2 regions of the Jeotgalibacillus marinus genome follow, and region 2 is predicted to be linked to the other one. Evidence: riboswitches for the same ligand, from Rfam matches in the RefSeq annotation. Region 2 holds a riboswitch; the other holds the start of a gene.

Region 1 (12,000 bases), on a different contig from region 2:
ACGGTCATTTTCATCCTTCACACGCATGACAAGCTCATTTTTCTCCATACGATCTACCAGATCTGTTGTCGTACTGCACGCCAAATACATTTTATTGGATAGCTCTCCAATAGTCATGTCTCCAACTTCAAATAACCATTGTAAGGCGATAAATTGGGGAGGTGTGATCGTATATTGACTTAAAATTTCACGGCCTTTTTGTTTAATGATTCCGGAAATATAACGAAGATCTCTCTCAATGCCCGCCATAACACCGGCAGCATGAAGTTCTTTCGTTGCTTTCGTTTCCATCGGCATTCGACACTCCTATCGTTTTCATTCTATTTTGATTGTCACCTTTTTTTAAAAAAATAGCAAGAATCTTTTCTCTTTATACCACATATGTATTGTAAAAGGGAGAAAACTCCCCTTTTTACAATGTAAGTTCTCCCAATCTAAGTAATTCAACAATCGCTTGCGCTCTTCCTTTAACACCTAGTTTTTGAATGGCATTTGAAATATGATTACGTACCGTTTTTTCGCTAATAAATAGTTCACTCGCGATATCTTTCGTCGTTTTATCTTGTAGCAGTAATACAAAAACTTCGCGTTCTCGTTTCGTTAAAATGGATGAACGATTGTACTGTGCCCGACTCATTTGGATACTCCTCCTCACTTGCTAAGCTGAAGCCAGTTTATCCAGTTTATGAGTCAGTTCGCTAAGGAGTGCGTTGATTTCGAAATCTATTTCATATATGTTAAATTTCAGCGCAAGAGCCGCTCTTTTTGCCCATCTTCCCAAGGGTGTCCTTTGCCTGTTTTTCTAGACATTTGTACCATTGTACCTCTGCCAACAAAAACGGCTTTCCCCTCTCCATTTACACCACGATAATGAATATCAACCGACGATACACCTACTGTTGCTGCTTTCACATATACACGAAGCGTTTCATCAAAATACACTTGTTGCAGAAAATCACACTGCAGATCTGCAACAACTGGTATAGTGTCTTGATCGACTCGAACCCATTCTTGCATAAATCCAATCGCTTTAAAAAATTCAATTCTAGATTGCTCAAAATAAACAAAAGGTACTGTATTATTTAAATGACCAAACATATCTGTTTCAGAAAAACGAACATTTATTTCATGATAAAAAGAAAAGCCCTCTTCCCATTTTTGAAAATCTTCTATGTATTCTACTTTCATGAACCACATCTTCCTTCCAATTATGAATATCCATTCATTTTCTTAATAATAACGTATAAACACGATACAAGATAGATTTTTCTGGTTTTCATCAGTAACAATAAATTAATCAGTTTTTTCAACTCCAGCATGCAAATAAGAGCTTCCCGAAGAGTACGAACTCTGCCACTGGATGGCAAATGCTTAAAATGATCGTTACTCACATTTATCTCTAGATATCACTTTTATCAATAAAAAAGCTGCGGATGCACAAGACATCCGCAGCTTTCATATTTAAACTTGTTGATCGCTTCCGAAAAAGCTTTTGAACATTTGGAAGCTAGTGTCGCGATTAAGCGCTGCGATCGATGTTGTCAAAGGAATTCCTTTTGGACAAGCTTCAACACAATTTTGAGAGTTACCACAGTTGCCAAGGCCACCGTCACCCATAATTGTTTCTAGACGTTCACTTTTATTCATTGCACCTGTTGGGTGAGCATTGAATAAGCGAACTTGCGAAAGGGGTGCAGGTCCGATAAAGCTTGATTTACTGTTTACATTTGGACACGCTTCAAGACAAACACCACAAGTCATACATTTTGAAAGCTCATATGCCCACTGACGTTTTTTCTCAGGCATACGCGGACCAGGTCCCAGATCGTACGTGCCATCAATTGGAATCCATGCCTTCACTTTTTTCAATGAATCAAACATGCGGCTACGGTCAACCTGTAGGTCACGCACTACTGGAAATGTTTTCATTGGCTCCAAACGAATTGGCTGTTCCAACTGATCCACAAGTGCTGTACATGATTGACGTGGTTTTCCGTTTATGACCATTGAACAAGCTCCACAAACTTCTTCTAGACAGCCCATGTCCCATGATACAGGCGTTGTTTTATCACCTTTTTTGTTAAATGGGTTACGACGAATTTCCATTAGTGCAGAAATCACGTTCATATTTGGGCGATAAGGAATTTCAAATTCTTCCATGTAAGGCGTGGAGTTAAGGTCATCTTGTCTGTAAATTTCGAATCGAATCGTTTTTGATTTTGTCATCGTTTCTGCTGCAGTCATGATTACTTAGCTCCTTTCGCTTTAGAGTAATCACGTTTACGAGGCTCGATTAGTGACACATCAACATCCTCATAATAGATCTCCGGTGAATTTGTTGTGGCATCGAATTTTGCCATTGTTGTTTTAAGGAATTGCTCATCATTACGCTCTGGGAAGTCAGGTTTGTAATGTGCACCACGACTTTCGTCACGCTGAAGTGCTCCGATTGTTACAACGCGTGCTAGATGAAGCATGTTTTTCAATTGACGAGTAAAGACCGCACCTTGATTGCTCCATTTTACCGTGTCATTAATGTTGATATTTTCATAACGCTCAAGCAGCTCTTGAATTTTTTCATCTGTTTCTTTAAGCTTGTCGTTGTAACGAACCACTGTTACGTTGTCCGTCATCCACTCACCCAGTTCTTTATGGATAACATAAGCATTTTCTTCGCCATCCATTGACATGATGTGATCCCATTTTGCTTGTTCTTCTTGAACGTGGCGCTCAAATACATCTGCCGAAATATCTTCTACTGTTTTTTCCAAACCATTAATGTATGACACAGCTTTTGGTCCAGAAACCATTCCACCATAAATAGAAGATAAAAGTGAATTAGCACCAAGTCTGTTTGCTCCGTGAATCGAATAATCACACTCGCCAGCAGCAAATAATCCAGGGATGTTTGTCATTTGATCATAATCAACCCATAATCCACCCATTGAATAGTGAACTGCAGGGAAGATTTTCATCGGTATTTTGCGCGGATCATCACCCATGAATTTCTCATAAATTTCAATAATTCCACCAAGTTTAATATCAAGTTCTTTAGGGTCTTTGTGTGAAAGATCAAGGTAAACCATGTTTTCACCGTTAATTCCAAGCTTTTGACGTACACATACATCAAAAATTTCACGCGTTGCAATATCACGCGGAACAAGGTTACCGTAAGCTGGATATTTCTCTTCAAGGAAGTACCATGGCTTACCATCTTTATACGTCCAAACACGTCCACCTTCGCCACGAGCAGATTCACTCATCAGACGGAGTTTATCGTCTCCAGGAATCGCCGTTGGATGAATTTGAATAAATTCTCCATTCGCATAATGTGCACCTTGCTGATAAACGATTGAAGCTGCTGCACCGGTATTGATCACAGAGTTTGTAGATTTCCCAAAAATGATACCAGGTCCTCCAGTCGCTATAATTACCGCATCACCAGGGAATGATAGAATTTCCATTGATTTAAGGTTTTGTGCAACAACGCCACGACAAACACCCTCGTCATCAAGCACTGAACCAAGAAATTCCCAACCTTCGTATTTTGTGACTAAACCTGACACTTCATAGCGACGAACTTGCTCATCAAGTGCATATAAAAGTTGTTGACCAGTTGTTGCACCAGCGAATGCTGTACGGTGATGCTGTGTACCTCCAAAACGTCTAAAGTCAAGCAAACCTTCAGGTGTACGGTTGAACATTACCCCCATACGATCTAGTAAGTGAATAATGCCAGGCGCAGCATCACACATTGCTTTTACAGGGGGTTGGTTCGCTAAGAAGTCTCCACCATATACACTGTCATCAAAATGTTCCCAAGGTGAATCTCCTTCACCTTTTGTATTTACCGCTCCGTTAATACCACCTTGCGCACAAACAGAGTGAGAACGTTTTACTGGAACAAGTGAAAATAAATCAACTGACATTCCAGCTTCCGCCGCTTTAATCGCTGCCATAAGTCCCGCAAGACCTCCACCGACAACGATGATTTTGCCTTTACTCATTTTGTCATCTCCTTACTTTAATCCGCCGACTGAACGTTACTCAGCGCTTCTAACACTCAAAATGTTCATAACCGATTTACAAGAATGCTAATATTGCTCTAACACCAACGATTGTTAGTGCGATAAATGCACCAAGAGTTATATAAGTTGAAATTAGTTGAGATCGTGGTGAAACCGTAATTCCCCATGTTACAAAGAAAGACCAAAGACCGTTTGCAAAGTGGAAGGTTGTCGAAACAACTCCTGCTATGTAAAATGCTAGCATTAGCGGATCAGCTAAAATCGACTCCATCATTCCAAAATTAACCTCTGCACCCCTAGCAGCCGCAATGCGGGTTTCCCAAATATGCCACGTCACAAAAATAAGCGTGAATACGCCTGTGAACCTTTGAAGGACAAACATCCAGTTACGGAAAGTCCCATAACGTTTTGGATTGTTTTTAGCTGTAAATGCAATATATACTCCATATAAAGCGTGGAAATACAGCGGTAAGAAAATAATAAAGATTTCAAGAAGCAGTCTAAATGGTAAGCTTTCCATAAAATGAGCTGCGTCATTAAAAGCTTGTTCGCCTCGAGTCGCGAAATGATTGACTACTAAATGCTGAAGCAGGAAGATCCCTACAGGAATGACTCCTACTAAAGAATGAAGCCTCCTCCAGTAAAACTCTCGATTTTCTGCCATCGAATGTTACCCCCTCTAAATAAATACAAGCAATGTATATCCGTCAAAGTTTTTAAAGTTTACAAGCTTCGACGTCTACACTAGCTTTTTCGCACAATATAACACTTTTGTGACAAATCAATTGTACTCTCATACGTATGGAGCGTCAAGAAAACGTATACATAAAAAGCAATTCTGATATTTCGCTAAATACCTAGTCATTTAAACATTTCTCCATAGAATAATACGGCATCCATGCAAAAAGTCCCATCAAAAGAATGATACATAACTCACAATCTATTATAGTAGGAAGACTTCTTTCTTTATTATGCCCAACATTTCTACCTTTTCTTAATCTATCTCTTACACTTTCGGACGAGTCCACGTATAATAATAGAGTGGAAAGTGAGGGACATCTTATGTCTGAACAAAACGATATTTCAGCCGGACCGTTTGGCTATTCTCTTATTCGAGATGAATTGCTTCCAGCGCTTCTAGGCAATCATACAAATGAGGTCCTTTATTGGGCTGGTAAAAACCTAGCGCAAAAGCACCCCTGTCAAAATGAAGATGAACTCTTTCATTTTTTTGACAAAGCGGATTGGGGCACACTCCAACCCATCAAACAAAAAGGTGACGAAATCATAGTAGAGCTAAGTGGTCCGCTTTTAGAAAAACGAATCGAATTAAATGACGCCGAACATTTTACACTTGAAGCGGGGTTTATCGCTGAACAGTTTGCCATGATGAAACAATGCCAAGCAGAAGCCACACAACACCGCCAGAAACGCAACAGCATTATTCAGTTCGTTATTAAATGGGATTCTAAAGACCCTTACGGCATGCCTTCTAGGAAAAGTAAATGATTTCACACACAGACAAGACGCCTTAGATTAGGCGTCTTGTTTTTAATTATGATAATTGCGGTGATGTCTGAAGCGACTCCAAAGAAAAACTCTCATGAACAATTTGCGCAGCTTTCAACATGTCGATCCTATTCACAACTGTCGACACTTTGATTTCAGACGTACTTACCATTTTAATTGCAATGCCGTATTCAGATAATGTTTGGAACATTTGGGCGGCGACCCCTGGATTAGATACCATCCCTGACCCGACGATCGATACTTTTGCAAGGCCTGTTTCATGCTCTACCTTTTTAAAACCAAGGCTCGCTTGATTTTGATTCAAGACCTCTGAAGCTTCATCTAGCTCAGATTCTTTTATCGAAAAAGATAAATTGGTTGAATTTAACTCGGTTCTACTATGGATAATGATATCAACATTTATATGATTCGCTGCAAGTGTAGTAAAAACCGATGCCAAGCCTGTAATTTCATCTTCTAACCCAAAAATGGTTACACGAACAATATCTTCTTCAAATGCAACACCGCGCACGACTAAATTTTCTTCCAAGTTGGAACCCTCCTCTATCAATGTACCTTCTTTTTCTTCAATACTTGATCTTACTGTTAATGGAATCGAATGAATTTTAGCAAACTCAACTGCACGAGGATGCAATACACCTGCACCAAGGTTTGCTAATTCTAACATTTCATCATATGAAATCCCTGCTAGCTTACGCGCTCCTTTTATGTAGCGTGGATCAGACGTATATACCCCATCGACATCTGTATAGATATCACAGCGAACAGACTTCAATGAAGCGGCAAGGGCAACAGCTGTAGTATCGGAACCACCTCTGCCAAGGGTAGTAATCTCTTGATTTATATCTATTCCTTGAAATCCTGCAACTACGACAACTTTGCCACGCTCTAATTCTTCACTTATTCTTGCTGTTTCGATATGTGTAATTCGTGCTTTACTGTGAATCGCTTCCGTTTGAATTCCTGCTTGCCATCCCGTCATCGAAACGCTCTCATAACCTTTACTCTGGAGCGCTATTGATAGTAAGGAAATCGTCATTTGTTCACCAGTAGTCAAAAGCATATCCATATCACGTTTATTCGGCTTGTTTGTAATTTCAGTGGCTAAACGAAAAAGTTCATCCGTTGTTTTTCCCATCGCTGACACTACAACTACCACTTGGTTTCCGTTGTCTACTTCTTGAATGACTCTCGTTGCAACATGCTGGATCTTTTCCACAGAACCAACCGATGTGCCACCGAATTTCTGTACGATCAAACTCATTTTCTTCCTCTTTTCTATCTTTATTTCTCGACCAAGCGCAAAAATGAAACGCAAAAAAGCAACGGGAAAGCTCTCCCATTGCTTTTGAACAAATACATTCATCGCTGCACAGGTGAGATAGCTCTCCAAGATGAATGAACATCTTGACAGCTCTACATTTCTTAAATGCAGAACCAGTACTTGGCTGGATGAGCAGCCCCTTACTTCGGCGATTGTCCCTTTCACAATGCTTCACAGGACTCCATCATCCTCAGCAATGGTACTTTTGACTTTCGCACCTCTATCCCCACTTTAAAAAGAAAAGTGAGTTCGTATAAACTTTTTGTCAGTATAACACAGCGTTTTTAACATCTCAATACTATTCTTTCATTTTTCTCACAATTCTTTCTGCCGTAGCAGGTGGCATTCCAGCAGCCACGACTTCTTCAAGCGTTGCTTCACGAAGCTTTTTAACCGATCCAAAGTGACGAAGTAATTTCTTTTTACGCTGTGGACCGATACCCGGAATTTCATCTAAAATGGATTGAATCGAATTTTTACCGCGCAGTTGTCGATGAAACGTAATAGCAAATCGATGCACTTCGTCTTGAATTCGTTGCAGCAGGTAAAATTCTTGGCTTCTTCTACCTAGTGGAATCACTTCTAATGGATTTCCATACAGTAGCTGAGACGTTTGGTGACGATCATCTTTAGCAAGACCTGCTAATGGAATGTCCAACCCAAGTTCATCCGACAAAATTCCACGTGCCGCTTCGATTTGTCCTTTACCGCCATCAATAACAATTAAATCGGGTAATGGCAACTCTTCTTTTAACACACGCGTATAACGGCGACGGATAACTTCACGCATGGAACCGTAATCATCAGGTCCTTGTACTGTGTTAATTTTATATTTGCGGTACTCTTTTTTTTCCGGCTTTCCATCGATAAAAACGACAAGTGCCGATACCGCATCGCTGCCTTGAATATTCGAGTTATCAAATGCTTCAATTCTGAGAGGCGTGTGGATATTCATCGCCATCCCAAGCTGTTCCACCGCTTTAATCGTTCTATTTTCATCCCTCTCAATAATTGAAAATTTTTCTTGAAGAGCAATGACTGCATTTTTTTCAGCTAATTTCAGTAGATCTTTTTTTTGACCTCGAACAGGCTGACGTACCTTTACCTCTAGTAACTCTTCCGCCATTTCCGCGTCAACTTGCAAGGGCACAAGAACTTCCCTCGGTTTAAAGTGGTTTGTCTTCATATAAAATTGACCCAAAAATGTTAAAAACTCTTCTTCCGGTTCATCGTAAATTGGAAACAACGAAACATCACGCTCAATCAACTTTCCTTGACGAATAAAAAAGACCTGCACGCACATCCAGCCTTTATCAACACCATAACCAAAAATGTCACGATTCGTAAAATCATTCATCGCCATTTTCTGCTTTTCCATGGTCGCTTCAATGTGGGTAATTTGATCTCTGAATTCCATCGCACGTTCAAACTCAAGATTTTCTGATGCTGCTGTCATTTTTTTATGAAGCGATTCTTTTACTTCTTTATATCCACCATTTAAAAAACGAGCAATGTCATCTGTCATTTGTCTGTACGTTGATTCATCCACGTTAAATTCACAAGGAGCAAGACATTGACCTAAATCATAATAGAGACAAACTCGATCCGGCAATGTCGTACATTTTCTGAGCGGATACATACGATCAAGCAATTTCTTTGTTTCATTTGCTGCTTGAGCGTTAGGATATGGACCAAAATACCGACCCTTATCTTTTTTTACTTTCCGTGTAATCAGCAACCTTGGATGTCTCTCTGCTGTCACTTTTAAAAATGGATACGTTTTGTCATCCTTCAACATAACGTTGTACTTCGGATCATGCTTTTTGATCAAATTTAACTCTAAAATAAGTGCTTCAATATCAGAAGACGTAACGATGTATTCAAAATCCTCAATTTCAGATACGAGACGTTGTGTTTTGCCATCGTGAGATCCAGTAAAATAAGAACGAACTCTCATTTTCAGCCGTTTTGCTTTGCCAATATATATAATGGTGTTTTGACGATCCTTCATTAAGTAGCAGCCAGGTTGATCGGGTAACACAGCAAGCTTGTGCTTCAGCAAATCATTCATTACAAGCCCTCCTGTATTTAGATAAGTTTCTTTTACTTCATCATAAGTATTTAGGGAAGGAAATGCAAAAATAGAGGGATAAATATGTTTTAAAAAATGGATGCTTGCTCAACTATACTGGTGGGAGATGGGGAAGATGGTAGATTTGAGGAGTGATTCATACGAAACATGATTATTCTTTTAGCTTCACACGGGCTCGAACAACGATGCCATACCCCTAACTAATTCACAAAAAAGAACCGGGCATTATCGCCCGGTCCTTCTCATTTATACATGTTTATTTAGAAGTTCTTCAAGTGATTCTTTTGGTTGGAATCCAACAACTTTATCCACTACTTCGCCGTCTTTTAATACGACAAGTGTAGGAATACTCATAACACCAAATTTGCTTGCTGTTTCTTGGTTTTGATCAACATCAAGCTTAACAATTTTAACTTTCTCGCCCATTTCAGCATCTAGTTCTTCAAGAACAGGTGCAATCATTTTACAAGGGCCACACCAAGGTGCCCAAAAATCCGCAAGAACCAGACCTTCATTCGTGTCAGTTGTAAATGTTTGATCAGTAGCATGTGCAATCGCCATGTGTATTTCCTCCTTAGTAAATCTAATATAGGAAAAGTATAGCACCCTCCAGGTTGATACGCTAATAATTTGCCTACCACAGATTATCACCTGAGCCGACGGGTTTTACAGCTTTGTTGTTCAGTCTAACTGCCGTTAAATTATCGTTGAGCTGGATTGAAGATTACGCATGCTGCAGTTCTTTTGATTCATTGACGTTTTCAGATGATTGTTCTGGTAAAAAGTAATAATCTTTAAATGAGAACCTTACTTTACCTCCAATATCGGGAAGAGCAAAAAACGGATCACTCGTGAAGAATGACAGTTTGACTTTGCCGACTGTCATCACGACTTCTTTATACTCTCCTTCAAACGCCACTTGCTTAATCACACCTTCGTAATCTCCACCTGGTGAAATACCGATGCTGTCTCTTCGAATGACCAAGTACCCCTGTCCTTCACCGTTTGAAGGATCATAGAGCTTACCAAGGGGAGTATGAATATAGTCCCCTATTTTCTCCGCTTCTACCAAATTAGAGCGAGATAAAAATCGAGCGACAAATGGAGTAGCAGGAGAGTGATAGACCTCTTGTGGTGTACCAAACTGCTCCACTCTCCCTTTATTCATCACGATGATCTTATCCGCAATGGCAAGTGCATCTTTTTGATCATGTGTAACAAATACAGTCGTAATTTTGGCTTGTTTTAAAATACGTTTTACTTCAAAACGCATCGTGTATTTCAGTTCTGCATCTAAATTGGAGAATGGTTCATCCATTAACAATACCTTTGGCGAAGGTGCTAATGCACGTGCTAATGCAACCCGTTGTTTTTGCCCTCCAGAAAGTTCATGTGGGAAGCGTTTGTTCATACCCTGTAACCCTACAAGATCGAGCATTGTTTGAATCAGTGTTCCGCATTCCTTCGTTGGTTTCTGGACACCGAAGCGAATATTATCTTCTACGCTTAAATGCGGGAATAAAGCATAGTCTTGAAAAACCATCCCTACTTTACGTTTATTCACCGGAACCCAACTATGTGAAGAATCGATTGGTTGATCACTTAAGCGTAACGTTCCTTCAGATTGCATTTCAAATCCAGCTATCACTCGTAGTGTCGTTGTTTTACCGCAGCCACTCGGACCTAGGATTGCAACAATTTCTCCTTCATTTACATCGAAGTTAACGTTCGATAGTACAGATTCACCTTTTACAAATGATTTGCAGATATTTTGTAGTTGAATAGATGCCACGGGTAACCATCTCCTAATATTTGTTCATAATCCAACGAATAGGAAGTATTGAAATAAGAATGATAAGTAACGCACTTGGCGCCGCCATTGCGTAATACCCTTCTGACGTTTCGATCCATACGCGGACCGCTAATGTATCAAATCCTGCTGGACGCAGTAATAAAGTTGCTGGCAACTCCTTAATCACACTTACAAATACAAGTGAAAAACTTGCGATTATACCTGGTTGAATCAGACGTAAAATAACTTGATTTAAAACTTGTACCGGTTTTTTCCCTAAGCTCAATGCCGCCTCATCAATTTTTGGAGAGATTTGCCCCATCGATGATTCAGTTGATTGTAATGACTGAGGAAGAAAACGCATCACATATGCCATAATCAACATAGCAATGGTTCCATATAAAAATGGGATGTAATTAATAAAGATAAAAATTACCCCTAAAGCAACAATAACACCTGGTAAAGCATAGCTTAAATAACTAATAACGTCCACAATACGTGACATACCACTATTAAACCTTGTTTTCACATAAATAAGTGGTAATGCTAACACTAGGCAAAGTAAAGAGGTTATTGCAGCAGCCATAAAACTATTCATTGTGAACGCAAAAAAGCGAGAATCAATCACTCCTTCTACAACAGCGAGCCCGCTCCAATATAGAAGGACCCCAATAGGAAGTGCAGCAAACAATCCAAACACCGTACTTACGAATATAAGCGCAGGTACTTTCCATTTACCAAGATCAATTAATGTCGGTGCTTTACTCGTACCATCTACCTGATAAAACTTCATTCGACGTTTCGATGCATATTGAATCCCCAGAAAAACAAGTGTGATTACAATCAAGATCATACTAAAAATAGAAGCGCCAACTCGGTCAAAGCTCCCCATTTGAAAATAGATTGCTTGTGTAAAGGTTGGGTACCGAAGCATGGCAACTGAACCAAAATCACTCACTACATAGAGCGCTACTAAAATGGCTCCCGATCCAATAGCCGGCCGAACCATTGGAATGGTTACTTTACGAATGACACCAAAATGTGATAATCCACTTATATATCCAGCCTCTTCAAAAGAAGGGTTAATCTTTTGTAGTGATGCGCTAACAATCAAATAAATATACGGATACGTAAACCCGGTTATAATTAATACGACCATCGGAAATGAGAAAACGTCAATAGTCGTTCCAAACAAGTTATCAACCAAGCCACGAGGTCCAAATAAAATAATGTA
Region 2 (12,000 bases):
CTAGCGCAAACTCATTTATCCAAAAAGGATATGGAAACAGCTATCAGTGCCACGATTGAAATGATGAAAGAAAGTTCTCCACAAGGATATCCAGTGGGTGACGGGGAAAATGAGAATGGTGAAACGAAGGATGAAGAAATTTCAAACACGATAATGAAAGAGAACGAAATCGATTTAGCACCAGCTGCAATGGATATTGGACGCAAAAAAACAGCAGATGCATAATCTGCTGTTTTTTTATCCTAATTAAGGAAACATTATAAAAGACGCCCTATGTTTCCTTGGCTAGATGTTCTTTATGCTTGCTGTTGTTTTTCACCTTGAGCTTGGCGCTGTTTAGATGCAGCGTTTACTTGCTCATCAGCATGATACGATGAACGCACAAGAGGTCCTGCTTCACAATGCTTGAATCCTTTTGTCATTGCGATCTCACGTAGTTCACCAAATTCTTGAGGTGTGTAATATTTGAGAACTGGAAGATGCTTTTTCGATGGCTGCAAATACTGTCCAATCGTCATAATATCTACATCATGTGCACGCAGATCATCCATTGTTTGTATAATTTCTTCTTTCGTTTCCCCAAGACCAATCATCAGACTAGATTTTGTCGGGATGTCAGGTTGAAGCTCTTTAGATCGCTGAAGAAGCTCGAGTGATCGGTGATATTTTGCACGTGCTCGAACTCTTGGTGTTAAGCGCTCGACCGTTTCGATATTATGATTAAGAATATCAGGGCGAGCAGCCATTAACGTTTGGATATTTTCATAAATACCACCCATATCAGATGGTAAAACTTCAACAGTTGTAAAAGGATTTTTCCTTTTAATTGCGCGGACCGTTTCAGCAAATACCTCTGCTCCTCCGTCTTTTAAATCATCTCGCGCAACAGCTGTGATCACAGCATGCTTCAAGTTCATCAATTGAACAGAATCAGCCACTCGTTCTGGCTCCGCTAAATCAAGTTCTGTTGGCAGACCTGTTTTGATTGCACAAAAACGACATGCACGTGTACAGACGTCACCTAAAATCATAAATGTTGCCGTTCTTCTTATCCCCCAACATTCATGAATATTCGGACATTTCGCTTCTTCACATACCGTGTGAAGATTTTTTTCCCGCATCATTTTCTTTAATCCTGTGTAGTTCTCGTTCGTGTTCAGCTTAATTTTCAACCACTCTGGCTTTCTCAAATAGCCGTCTTTCGTCGTTGTACTCATTTTACTCTCTCCCACCTTATACGTATTTATGATAAGAACTCCGTTCGAAGTTAACAAGAGCAATACAAAAATAACAGACTTTCATTTATGTATTATATAATTCCACCTTATCACAGTGCTATGTTGAAAACAAGATTGCTTACAATAAGCTCCTATCATGATTAATGGCGTAGATAAAAGTAAAAAGAGCCCGCCGAGGCAGACTCTTTAAACGTTTTATTATGCGGTTTTTCTTGATTTTCTTACAGCGTTTACAATACTTGCAGTAAGTCCGCCCCAAAGTAAGCCGATCCCTACAATCATCATAACAATCGCACCCATTGACATATTATCCCACCTTTTTATCTTCTTCATTGAAACTAGCGTGTTTTTTATTCCATTTAGTAAGCGATAAGAGAATCCCTAGGATTAATGCAGCGCCTGCAACAGCTACCCCTCCAAATAATACGAACGTTGTCGTGTACCCTTCATAGTTCCCCGTGTCAGTAGCAAACTCTTGAAGGATGTTTTGTTTCAACAAACCAAACATCATGTAACCAAGTACGATTGGTGTAATAAATACTAGACAGAACTTCCACCAACCACCCAATTTAATGTCAGATGTAAGGTTTGCGTGTGAACGTAATCCGTCTGCTTTTCTTAAGATCCAAATGACCATAATAACTTCAACTAATCCCAATGCAGCAACACCAAATTGGTTAATGAAGTAATCTACAGCGTCTAGGAAGAACAATCCGCCTTGTGTTGCAAAAAGAGTCGAAATAATAGCAGCCAATCCTCCACCAAAGACTACAGCTTTCGACCGAGAAGTTCCGAATTTTTCAGATATCCCTGCCACATATGTTTCTGTAATCGATATTAGAGAACTTAGACCAGCAAGAGTAAGTGACAAGAAGAATAATACGCCGAACAATCCGTTCATTCCTGGAAACTGGTTAATAATTTGTGGGAATACTGCAAAGGCAAGTCCCACTCCAGCATCAGCAACATCAGCAACCGGAACATTCATTTGAGTCGCCATGAAACCTAATGCGGCAAACACCCCAATACCCGCAAGCAACTCAAATCCAGAGTTAGCAAAACCTGTAATGAAGGCATTGTTTGTAATATCCGATTTTTTTGATAAATAACTTGAATATGTAATCATAATTGCAAAGGCAATTGATAAACTAAAGAAAATATGACCATATGCAGCGACCCAAATCGTTGGATCCGTGATAAGATCAAAATTCGGTTCGAAGAAAGCATTTAAACCTGTTGCTGCTCCAGGTAACGTCACAGCACGTACAACAATAATTAAAAATAAGACAACAAGTGTTGGAATGAAAATTCGATTGGCCATTTCAATTCCTTTTTTAACACCTTTAAACAAAATTCCTAGTGCGAGCCCCCACACTATGATTAGCGGAATTAATATCCCCCATACCATTCCACCTGTTTCACCAGGTGCAACATCTAACTTCAAAAATTCACTAAATAAAAATGCTTCAGGGTCCTCTCCCCACGCTTGATTGAATGAAAAAATGGTATATCTCATTGACCAAGCAATGATAACTGCGTAATAAGTGGAAATAATAAATGCTACACTTAACCCCCACCAGCCGATCCACTCTGATTTTTTACCGCCCAAGCGGAAAAATGTTAATGGTGCTGATCCTCGATACTTATGTCCCATGGTAAATTCCATTATAAGGATTGGAATTCCTGCTGTTAAAAGAGCGAATAAGTACGGGATTAAGAATGCTCCACCACCATTTTCATAAGCAACGTACGGAAAGCGCCAGATGTTTCCTAGACCTACCGCTGAACCGACTGCTGCCAAAATAAAGCCAGCGCGAGTTCCCCATTGTTGACGATCCATCTTTCTCCTCCTTGTTTTTCTTCCAAACATTACTGGAAGTTCGTTATTTTCTGATTATTTTGTGTAATCTGAAATAATTATAGCACTTAATACCTAAATATTAAAGATAATTTCGAAAAAAATTTAATTATGTCGAATTATCAAAAAATAAACTAAATACTTCCATATTTATATTAATTTAAGATTTTCTAAACACAAAAAGAGTCACCCTTAGCAGGTAACTCTTTTTGATAAAAGATTATTTGTTTGCTAGTGCTTCGTCAGCCGAAACAACTCTTGCCTTATCTGGGTTTCTTCCCATAACAATAGCAAATACAACTAACAAGATAGCAACCAAGCCAAGCGCCAACCATGTGTTTCCTGTGAATCCTAGAAGTACATAACCAGCAGCAGCAATAATTGCACTTGTAACTGCGTAAGGAATTTGTGTTACAACGTGATCAATGTGATTACTTCCCGCTCCAGTTGAGGAAAGTATCGTTGTATCTGACATCGGTGAACAATGATCTCCAAATACCGATCCTGCAAGAACAGCGGCCATTGCTGGTAATAGTAATGAAATATCAGTTGCTGCCATTACCGAGCCAGCAATCGGAAGTAAGATCGCAAATGATCCCCATGATGTACCCGTCGAAAAGGCCATCACTCCTGCGACAACAAACAAGATAACTGGAAGCCATGCAACAGAGAGATTTGAAGCTTCCACAATGCCTGCTAAGTATTCATCTGTTTTTATATCTCCAATCAATCCAACAATCATCCATGCAAAGGATAAAATGTAAATAGCCGGCAACATGGATTTGATTCCTTCTTTTAATGCAAGGAAAAACTCTGCTCCACCAATATTGCTTGAGCGCTTGACCTGGCGAATGAAAAAGCCAATTGTCACTACAAGTCCAACCATTCCACCGTAAACCAATGATGTCGCCACGTCAGTATAGGCAAACATATCTAGCAGTGATGCTGATTGACCAGTCTCTTCTGTGTATAGCTGACTGCCTGTCCAAAGCATCGCTGCAACGGTTCCGATAAGTAACGCCACGATTGGCCAAATCAAATCACCAACTGTTCCATGCTTACTTGTTGGCAAATCGGTTTTCAACTCACCTGGAATTTCTTTTGTTTCATCATATAATTTACCTGTTTCAATCGCTCTGTCCTCATGCTTACGCATTTGACCAAAATCAACACCGCGAAAAGCGACGATAAAGACAACACCAAGTGCCGCCCAAACATAAAGATTCATCGGCACCATTTGCATAAATGCAGAGAACGCTGTGTATTCAGTAATCGCATGATCAGCTAATATTGCAGCGATAATAGTGATGATGTAAGCTCCCCAGCTTGATACGGGAGATATTACACACACTGGTGCAGCTGTTGAATCAAGTAAATAAGATAGTTTTGCACGAGATACCTTGTGTCGGTCAGTAACCGGTCTTGCAACTTGTCCAACTACTAGACTGTTAAAATAATCATCAATAAAAATAATAACACCTAAGCAAGCCGTCATCACTTGGGCTCCAGCACGTGTTTTCACACGTTTCATCGCCCATTCACCAAATGCTCTTGCTCCACCTGAGACGTTAATAAATGCAGTAATTACACCTAAGATAAGCAAAAATAGCATGATAAAGATATTCCAAACATTTAATTCTCCTGCAGCTCCATCTGATCCATATGACCAGAATAAACCGCTAAATGACAACCATAACGTTTTTAACGTATTTACCACAGCAAAGTCCGTTAAAAGCAATGCCGCTGTGACAATCCCTGCTCCTAATGATAGGAGTACTCTTCTTGTGATTAACACCATAAAGATGGCAATAATCGGTGGTAATAATGATAACCAAGTTCCTTCCATAATATCCTCCTTTTTTGATAGGGTATGGAGGCGCGCAAGACGTGAAAAAAACGCAAAAAAGGGCAATGATAGAGGACTCTACCATTACCCTTATATTTACAGTAATGTATGCTCCATCACGATCTGTAGCTCCTCATAACATAAACAAGTTATGCAATGAGAGTGTTATCCTTCTTTAAGATAACCCCAATGATACAACCTTGACAGATAATATCATTTCGGCAGTTTTCCCTTTCAACTGTGATCGTTGTTGTCATCCTCACACAGTATACTCTTGAAAACCGCTCCTCTACCCCATCGGTATGATGTGGTTTATTCTTTTTACATACCTATATTATCATCCAAATCTTTTCTTGACAAGTGTTAATTAGAAGGAGGTAAAGGTATCGCTGGTGTCATGCCTTCCCCAACATTATAAAAGTCTGGAACCTCACCTCTAAATATACCCATAGCAACCGGAATATCTTGTTCGATTGTTGTTAATTGTGTTGCAAACGGTACAATAATCTGCACATTTACGCTTAAACGAATGCTCACTTCCACAAATACATTATTAATACCAAAATCAGTCATTTTCGGAATGATTTGGGAGGTCACGCTTCCTATTGCATGAAATCGGATCGGAATTTGCGGTCCAAGGTTTCCAAGCAAAGCATTATTCGTCGCCTGACCAAGCGGCACCGTATAAACGATGCCCTCGGTATCACCTAAACCTCCAGTATCCAGTTCAATATCCAGTTCAGGAGTCAATGAATCCAAAATACTTGTATCTCCCCGTTCAATTGCTTTCAATTGTGCTTGGACAAGTTGAGTCGTTTCTGTTTGCAATCGGTTCATAATCTCTGCATTAAACGTGATATCTGAAGAATCCGGTGATACATTTTCGACAATATCATTTATACCCATTTCGTTTGCAATTTCACTACTTACCGCCCTGCTGATCACGAGAGCCGCAATTTTTTTCGTTTGTGATTCTGCATAAAGCATGAGCGAGGGCTTGATTCCCGTATTAATTAACCACAACCCTAGAACAGTAAAACCGATAAAAAGAATGGAGGAGAATAGCCAAACATAACGCATTGGCAAGGGCCCTAGTGTACGCTTCGGTTTCCATTTCATAAAAAAACGCCCTCCTTCGCTTTAGTGTATGCGAAGAATTGGGCGATTTTCCTGTATTCTAAAGATCGACTAACATCATGTCTTGATAATAACAACATCAAGCACAGCAATTAAACTTAGTTCATGGCTCTATAATGACGCGTTCCCAGCTCTTGTAGGACTTTTTTAAAAGTGTCCATTATTCGGGTTACAGTTCAAGCCACAGCAGGATGGGTTATTTCTCATTAACTTTTTTCTACCACTCACTTATGCGTGTAGCCTGTTGGTCTAGAGAGTTACACACACAATTGTGTACCCTTAATCACAATCACAATGATGTTTGGATTTTTTAACTAGACAGATCACTAAAATGATTACCGCGATAATCAATATTAGAACAAAGAACAGTAATCCAAATACTAAATATATTTCTATAAATGTTTCCTCAAAGTCAGGAGCAAAGGCAATTCCATCAATAAGTGCTTTTACACTAATTGCTATGCTTATAGCTATGGCCCCTAAAGTAATAAATATTCCAAGAAAACAAAGCCCTTTACATTCTTTACATTTACTCAACGACTTCACCCCATTTTATATTTTATTTCATTTTATGTTTTGTTTTTTGTTTTTGTGTTAAATTATTAAAAGGGAAACGCCCATATCCATTACGGATACAGACGCTTTGGTCATTGCCGTTTCACAACAAAATTAGGAATGTCAGCACCAAGTTGCAGGAAAATTGTCCGTAGTTCATCTAATAAAAATTGATGCACAAAAAAACCTCTAACGTCCACATAATGGATGAAAGAGGTTTGTTATTCTATTCATTGTCCTTCTTCATCTTAAAGTACATCTTCTCTATAAATTATTTATCGGTAGATTGAATGGAATTTTTAGAAAAATCTGGTTCTAACCGCTTGATTTTTTCTTTTAAAATATCACGTAGGAACTCAGGCATAAAATACTGTTTTTTTGCTCGTTGCATTGCCGGGAAAAAGAAACCGAACGTAAACATATCAACCGTCGCTACTGTGTATGTTTTATCCGTTTCAACTGGTTCATCATTTACAAAAAATTGGTTAGCTCTGCTTTCAATCCCTTCATACACAAACGTTCCTAGAATTGTTCCTCTGAAACCTAGCCCTTTGACCACAGTTGTTGGCCACTCTTGATTTTGAGATTGTCTAAGAACTTCTTTTAGCTCACTTCCTGACAGTTCTACAGCACAAGGGTTTATTGGGTGCGGTAATATACGATGTAGATCATAGACTGTTACTGGACCTGCAGGTAGCTCATCCAATAAAAGTCCGCCCGTAATCATTCCACAATCGGCCCCACACCATTCAACGATCGCAGAACTTAACATTTTAGCTAAATGCGTTGGGGCCAATGGATGATGATCGAGAGACTGATCGAGATTAGTCACAACACCCGATAAAAGCTTTTTTCCTTCTTCATGCCACTGCATAATTTCTCGCATTTCGTTTGAAGAAGGAGGCAAAGATTCCGTATTAACAAGTGAAGCTGTTTTATCCGTTATGCGCTTCGTTTCATGATCAAATTCAAGTTCAATCTTTCCTATATACATGCCATATTTTCCTGCAGCTGCAAGTAGAGATTTGTTATGAATTTTACCCAATTCCAGCACGTGGTGTGTGTGTCCACCCATAATAACATCAATATCTGGACATTCTTCTGCCACCCACTCATCTTCACGAATACCTAAATGGGAAAGAAATAGGATGATATCCGCCTGTTCTTTTAACACACGAACTTGTGCCTTTAACTCATCCTTTGCTGATGTCACATGCCAACCAAGCCGATCATAAAGCGCCCCATATTCTGCGGTTACACCAACAATCCCAATCTTCGTTCCTTTTGTAGTTTTCTTAATCAACGTCGGGATTACCCAATCAGGTCTACTACCCTCTTTAGTAAAAAGGTTCGCTACCACGACTTCAAACTCAGCTTCATCATATAAATGATTGAGGTCTTCATAAGGAAATGTAATGCCTTCATTGTTGCCAATGGTAACTGCATCATATCCGACTTCATTAAGCAAACGAACATTTTCTCTTCCTTTTGATCCTTCAGTTAGCGGATGTGATCGATCGGCATGATCACCAATATCAAAGACGAACACGGGTTCACCTTTTTTCTGGTGATGTCGTTTGCGTGACAGTATGTAATCTCGAATCCTCGACCAATTCTCAAAGTGACTATGAAGATCATTTGTATGATAAAGATATATTTTTTCTTTCATAGGGAGTAACTCCACCTTTCTGTTACCCTACTAGGCCATCAATAATCGAGCGAATGGCAATTAGTACGAGAATCACTCTTAGTACGAGAACAAGTTTATCTGACTGCAATCGAAAATTGAGCCAAGCACCGAATTTTGCACCGAACCAAGCTCCTGGCGCTAGCGCTAATACATATAACCAATTGACGTTACCTAGTACGATATGTGACGCTGAGCCAGTTAACGCAGATAAAAACACCATGAACATGGATGTCCCAACTGCTACATGAGGTGGGAATAAAAAGGCAATAATCATGAGCGGTACCATCACCGCCCCACCACCAATGCCCAATAATCCAGATGCAAATCCTACTAAAAATGCAACGGTAGCACCGATGAGTGGTGGGAAACCATATTGATAATCTACACCTTGTGGGTCAGTAAAATAGCGTTGATAAGAAGTTGTTTTAAATCGCTCAATTGGCTTTATTCTATTTCTAATCATTAGAATGAATGATAAAAAGAGCAAAAACACACCGAATGAAAGATGAAACGAATCTAGTGTAAGAGTTTGATTTACCCATGCACCTAAAATCGTTCCTGGTCCACTTCCAATAAAAAAGAGCAAGCCGCTCTTAATATCTACTGTTTTTGTCTTCATGTAAGAAAGTGTCGATGACAGACCTGTGAAAATCATCACTACAAGAGAGATGCCAACAGCAGTTTGAGGTGTGATCCCTTCAACTATCCCAAGTGTTGAACCAAAAAACAACAGGGCAGGTACCACAATCACTCCTCCACCAAGCCCAATCAACGAACCAATTGCGCCCGCTACCAAACCAATAAGCGGTAATATAATCCATTCCATGGTTGTCATCTCCGTCAATTAAAATAAATCAAGCTGTCTCGATGCTAAGTCTTCGTAATCAATTTTTAATAATTGCATTAGATGTTTGGCATTTCGAGCAGCATGACCACCAGAATTATTATTAAATAAAATATAAACATCTTTAGACTGACGCTGTATTTTTTTAAGTATATGAACCCATTCAAGAAGTTCTTGTTCATTATACTCATATAAATACCGAACCTCACGCCAATTGTCTTCGTTTCCTTTGCGTGTCCAACCATGAACATTTCGACCATGAAATCGAACGAGTGTAGCGTCGTTGTTCGTTGCAATGGGCACAATGGGAATCGATCCTTCCCCAGCTTGCGGTTCATCACAAACACTGTGGATCCAATCGCCTTTTTGTAAAAATGATACGGTTCGATCCCTGAATGCATCACTATACCAAGTTTGATTACGGAATTCGATTGATAAAGGTAAGTCTTCAAGCCGTTCTTTACAAAAGCGAATATAGTCAACATGAGCTTTTTGACAATCAAACCAAGGTGGAAATTGAAATAACACCATCCCAAGCTTTCCACTTTCAATCAACGGTCGAAGGGATTGGACAAACGCTTGGAACATCGCTTCTTTTGAATCAAAAGGAATATCCCCACGTTGATGACCGGTCATTCCTTGATAAGCTTTCACAATAAATTGAAAAGAATTAGGTGTATCATTTACCCATCTTTCCATATTGCGCTGAGACTGAATCGCATAAAAAGAAGCATCAAGTTCCACCACAGGAAAATGACTTGCATAATCTTTTAACTTATCTCGGCTAGATGAACGCTGATACACGTCAGGATGATCCCCCCATCCAGTTAACCCAATATAAATCATCTTATCACCTACTACTATGTATAACTATGATTGTACCATACGCAATGATAGAGCAATCACCAATCAAAAAGACAAAACGCCTCCCAAATGATGATTCCATCAATTTCTCTACAACCTATTATTTTTGAAAATAATGTAAATATAATACAAAATAAACAAATCTTCTATATTTGAATATATCGAGGCTTGATAGATGAAGTCGAATTCATATCCGACTCAATTTTCAAACTCCACAAAATTGCTTAAATTATTGTATTGGAAATCTATCTACATATTGGTATACTCACATCATAATAGTCTTATATATTTGATAAAACTATTTTAGATGGAATTTAAAGGGATTCTCCTATTTCAAGAGGTGGCTTCATGACCTAATTTGAGGAGAAGGTATTTTAAAATTCCATTAAAAAGACCAATTTAAAAAGGAGGAGAAAGAAATGCGGCAAAAAAGGAAAATAACGATGAACCAGTTATCTTCTCAGAGAAAGAAGTTAAAAGTTAAAAGAACAATCGTTACTACTTCAACAGCATCGATTATGACGATCAACATGTTCTCTCCAGCAGTAGGGGCTTTTTCATCTGAAGAACTAGATACTGATCAACAACAATTACTAGAGTTTGGTGACGAATTGATTTCAGAAGATAATGCTTTAGCAACAGAAGAAGAAATTGAAGCTCCTGTAGAAGAAACTGAGGAAGAAATTGAAACTCCTGTAGAAGAAACTGAGGAAGAAGTGGAAGCTCCTGTAGAAGAAACTGAAGAAGAAGTGGAAGCTCCTGTAGAAGAAACAGAGGAAGAATCAGAACTAGAGGATGAAGAAAATACACCTGAATCTAGTGAGGATGATTTACAACAAGAAGACTCGACGGAAACAGAGCCGAATATTGAATATGATATTACAGATTCAACTAAATTTGCCTACCTTGGACCCTTAATGGATGACAATTTTTTCATGTTAAAAGTTGACACACAGGGTTTTATTAATTCGATAGCTTCCCATGCTGTTGAATCTATGAACGGCAATAATATTCTTGCATCCATTATTATGGCCCAAGCAATATTAGAGACAGGTTGGGGACAATCTGAACTAAGTCGCAATGATAATAACCTTTTCGGTATAAAAGGTGATTATAATGGATCGTATGCTTTGTATCCTACTTGGGAATATTTAAACGGAGAATGGATAATAGTAGGGGATGAAAAGTTTAGGAGTTATCCATCATACTTAGAATCTTTTAACGATCATGGTGAATTCCTACAACGTCCTCATTACGCTAAAGTTATAGGAGAAACAGACTATAGAGTTGCAGCGCAAGCATTGAGTGATGCAGGATATGCTACCGATCCAGATTATCCTAGTAAACTAATCTCCATAATTGAGGGAAATGGATTACATCAATATGATGATATGGAGCCTTCTGATCCAGGTGATCCAGGCGACCCAGGTGATCCAGGTGATCCTAATCCTTCTACTTATACGGTAGTGGCGGGAGATACATTATCAGGCATTGCAGTACGATTTGATACGACTGTCGATGAATTAGCTCGTTTGAATAATCTCTCTAGCCCGTATTTAATTTATGTAGGACAAGAGTTAAAAGTTCCTAATGGAGATAATGAGGAGCCTACTGACCCAGACGATCCAGGTGAACCGGGTGATTCTAATCCTTCTACTTATACGGTAGTTTCGGGAGATACATTGTCTGCCATTGCGGTTCGATTTGGTACGACCGTTGATGAATTAGCTCGCTTGAATAATCTTTCTAGCCCTTATTTAATTTATGTAGGACAAGAGTTAAAAGTTCCTAATGGAGATAATGAGGAGCCTACTGATCCAGGTGAACCGGGTGATTCTAATCCTTCTACTTATACGGTAGTTTCGGGAGATACATTGTCAGGTATTGCGGTTCGATTTGGAACGACTGTCGATGAATTAGCTCGTTTGAATAACCTCTCTAGCCCTTATTTACTTCAAATAGGACAAG

Evidence for each region. Region 2 has a riboswitch for lysine ahead of AB1471_RS09160 (Na+/H+ antiporter NhaC family protein). Riboswitches for the same ligand answer to the same signal wherever they lie in the genome.
Region 1: another riboswitch for lysine. It lies ahead of AB1471_RS02190 (aspartate kinase); the one in region 2 lies ahead of AB1471_RS09160 (Na+/H+ antiporter NhaC family protein).

What each region holds. Positions count from the first base shown of each region.
Region 1 is NZ_JBFMIA010000001.1:411,570-423,569, forward strand. Features, by position in the region: gene AB1471_RS02155 (MarR family winged helix-turn-helix transcriptional regulator) at 1-291, opposite strand, end outside; gene AB1471_RS02160 (helix-turn-helix domain-containing protein) at 413-637, opposite strand; gene AB1471_RS02165 (acyl-CoA thioesterase) at 745-1,188, opposite strand; gene sdhB (succinate dehydrogenase iron-sulfur subunit) at 1,462-2,226, opposite strand; gene sdhA (succinate dehydrogenase flavoprotein subunit) at 2,247-4,007, opposite strand; gene AB1471_RS02180 (succinate dehydrogenase cytochrome b558 subunit) at 4,084-4,692, opposite strand; gene AB1471_RS02185 (YslB family protein) at 5,091-5,537, shown strand; gene AB1471_RS02190 (aspartate kinase) at 5,584-6,822, opposite strand; lysine riboswitch at 6,933-7,113, opposite strand; gene uvrC (excinuclease ABC subunit UvrC) at 7,181-8,953, opposite strand; gene trxA (thioredoxin) at 9,221-9,535, opposite strand; gene AB1471_RS02205 (ABC transporter ATP-binding protein) at 9,699-10,766, opposite strand; gene AB1471_RS02210 (ABC transporter permease) at 10,780-12,000, opposite strand, start outside.
Region 2 is NZ_JBFMIA010000006.1:102,553-114,552, reverse strand. Features, by position in the region: gene AB1471_RS09180 (YhcN/YlaJ family sporulation lipoprotein) at 1-225, shown strand, start outside; gene lipA (lipoyl synthase) at 297-1,217, opposite strand; gene AB1471_RS09170 (MetS family NSS transporter small subunit) at 1,437-1,544, opposite strand; gene AB1471_RS09165 (sodium-dependent transporter) at 1,546-3,078, opposite strand; gene AB1471_RS09160 (Na+/H+ antiporter NhaC family protein) at 3,317-4,942, opposite strand; lysine riboswitch at 5,061-5,242, opposite strand; gene yunB (sporulation protein YunB) at 5,306-6,061, opposite strand; gene AB1471_RS09150 (hypothetical protein) at 6,359-6,616, opposite strand; gene AB1471_RS09145 (bifunctional metallophosphatase/5'-nucleotidase) at 6,906-8,303, opposite strand; gene AB1471_RS09140 (sulfite exporter TauE/SafE family protein) at 8,326-9,150, opposite strand; gene AB1471_RS09135 (DUF72 domain-containing protein) at 9,169-10,014, opposite strand; gene AB1471_RS09130 (LysM peptidoglycan-binding domain-containing protein) at 10,452-12,000, shown strand, end outside.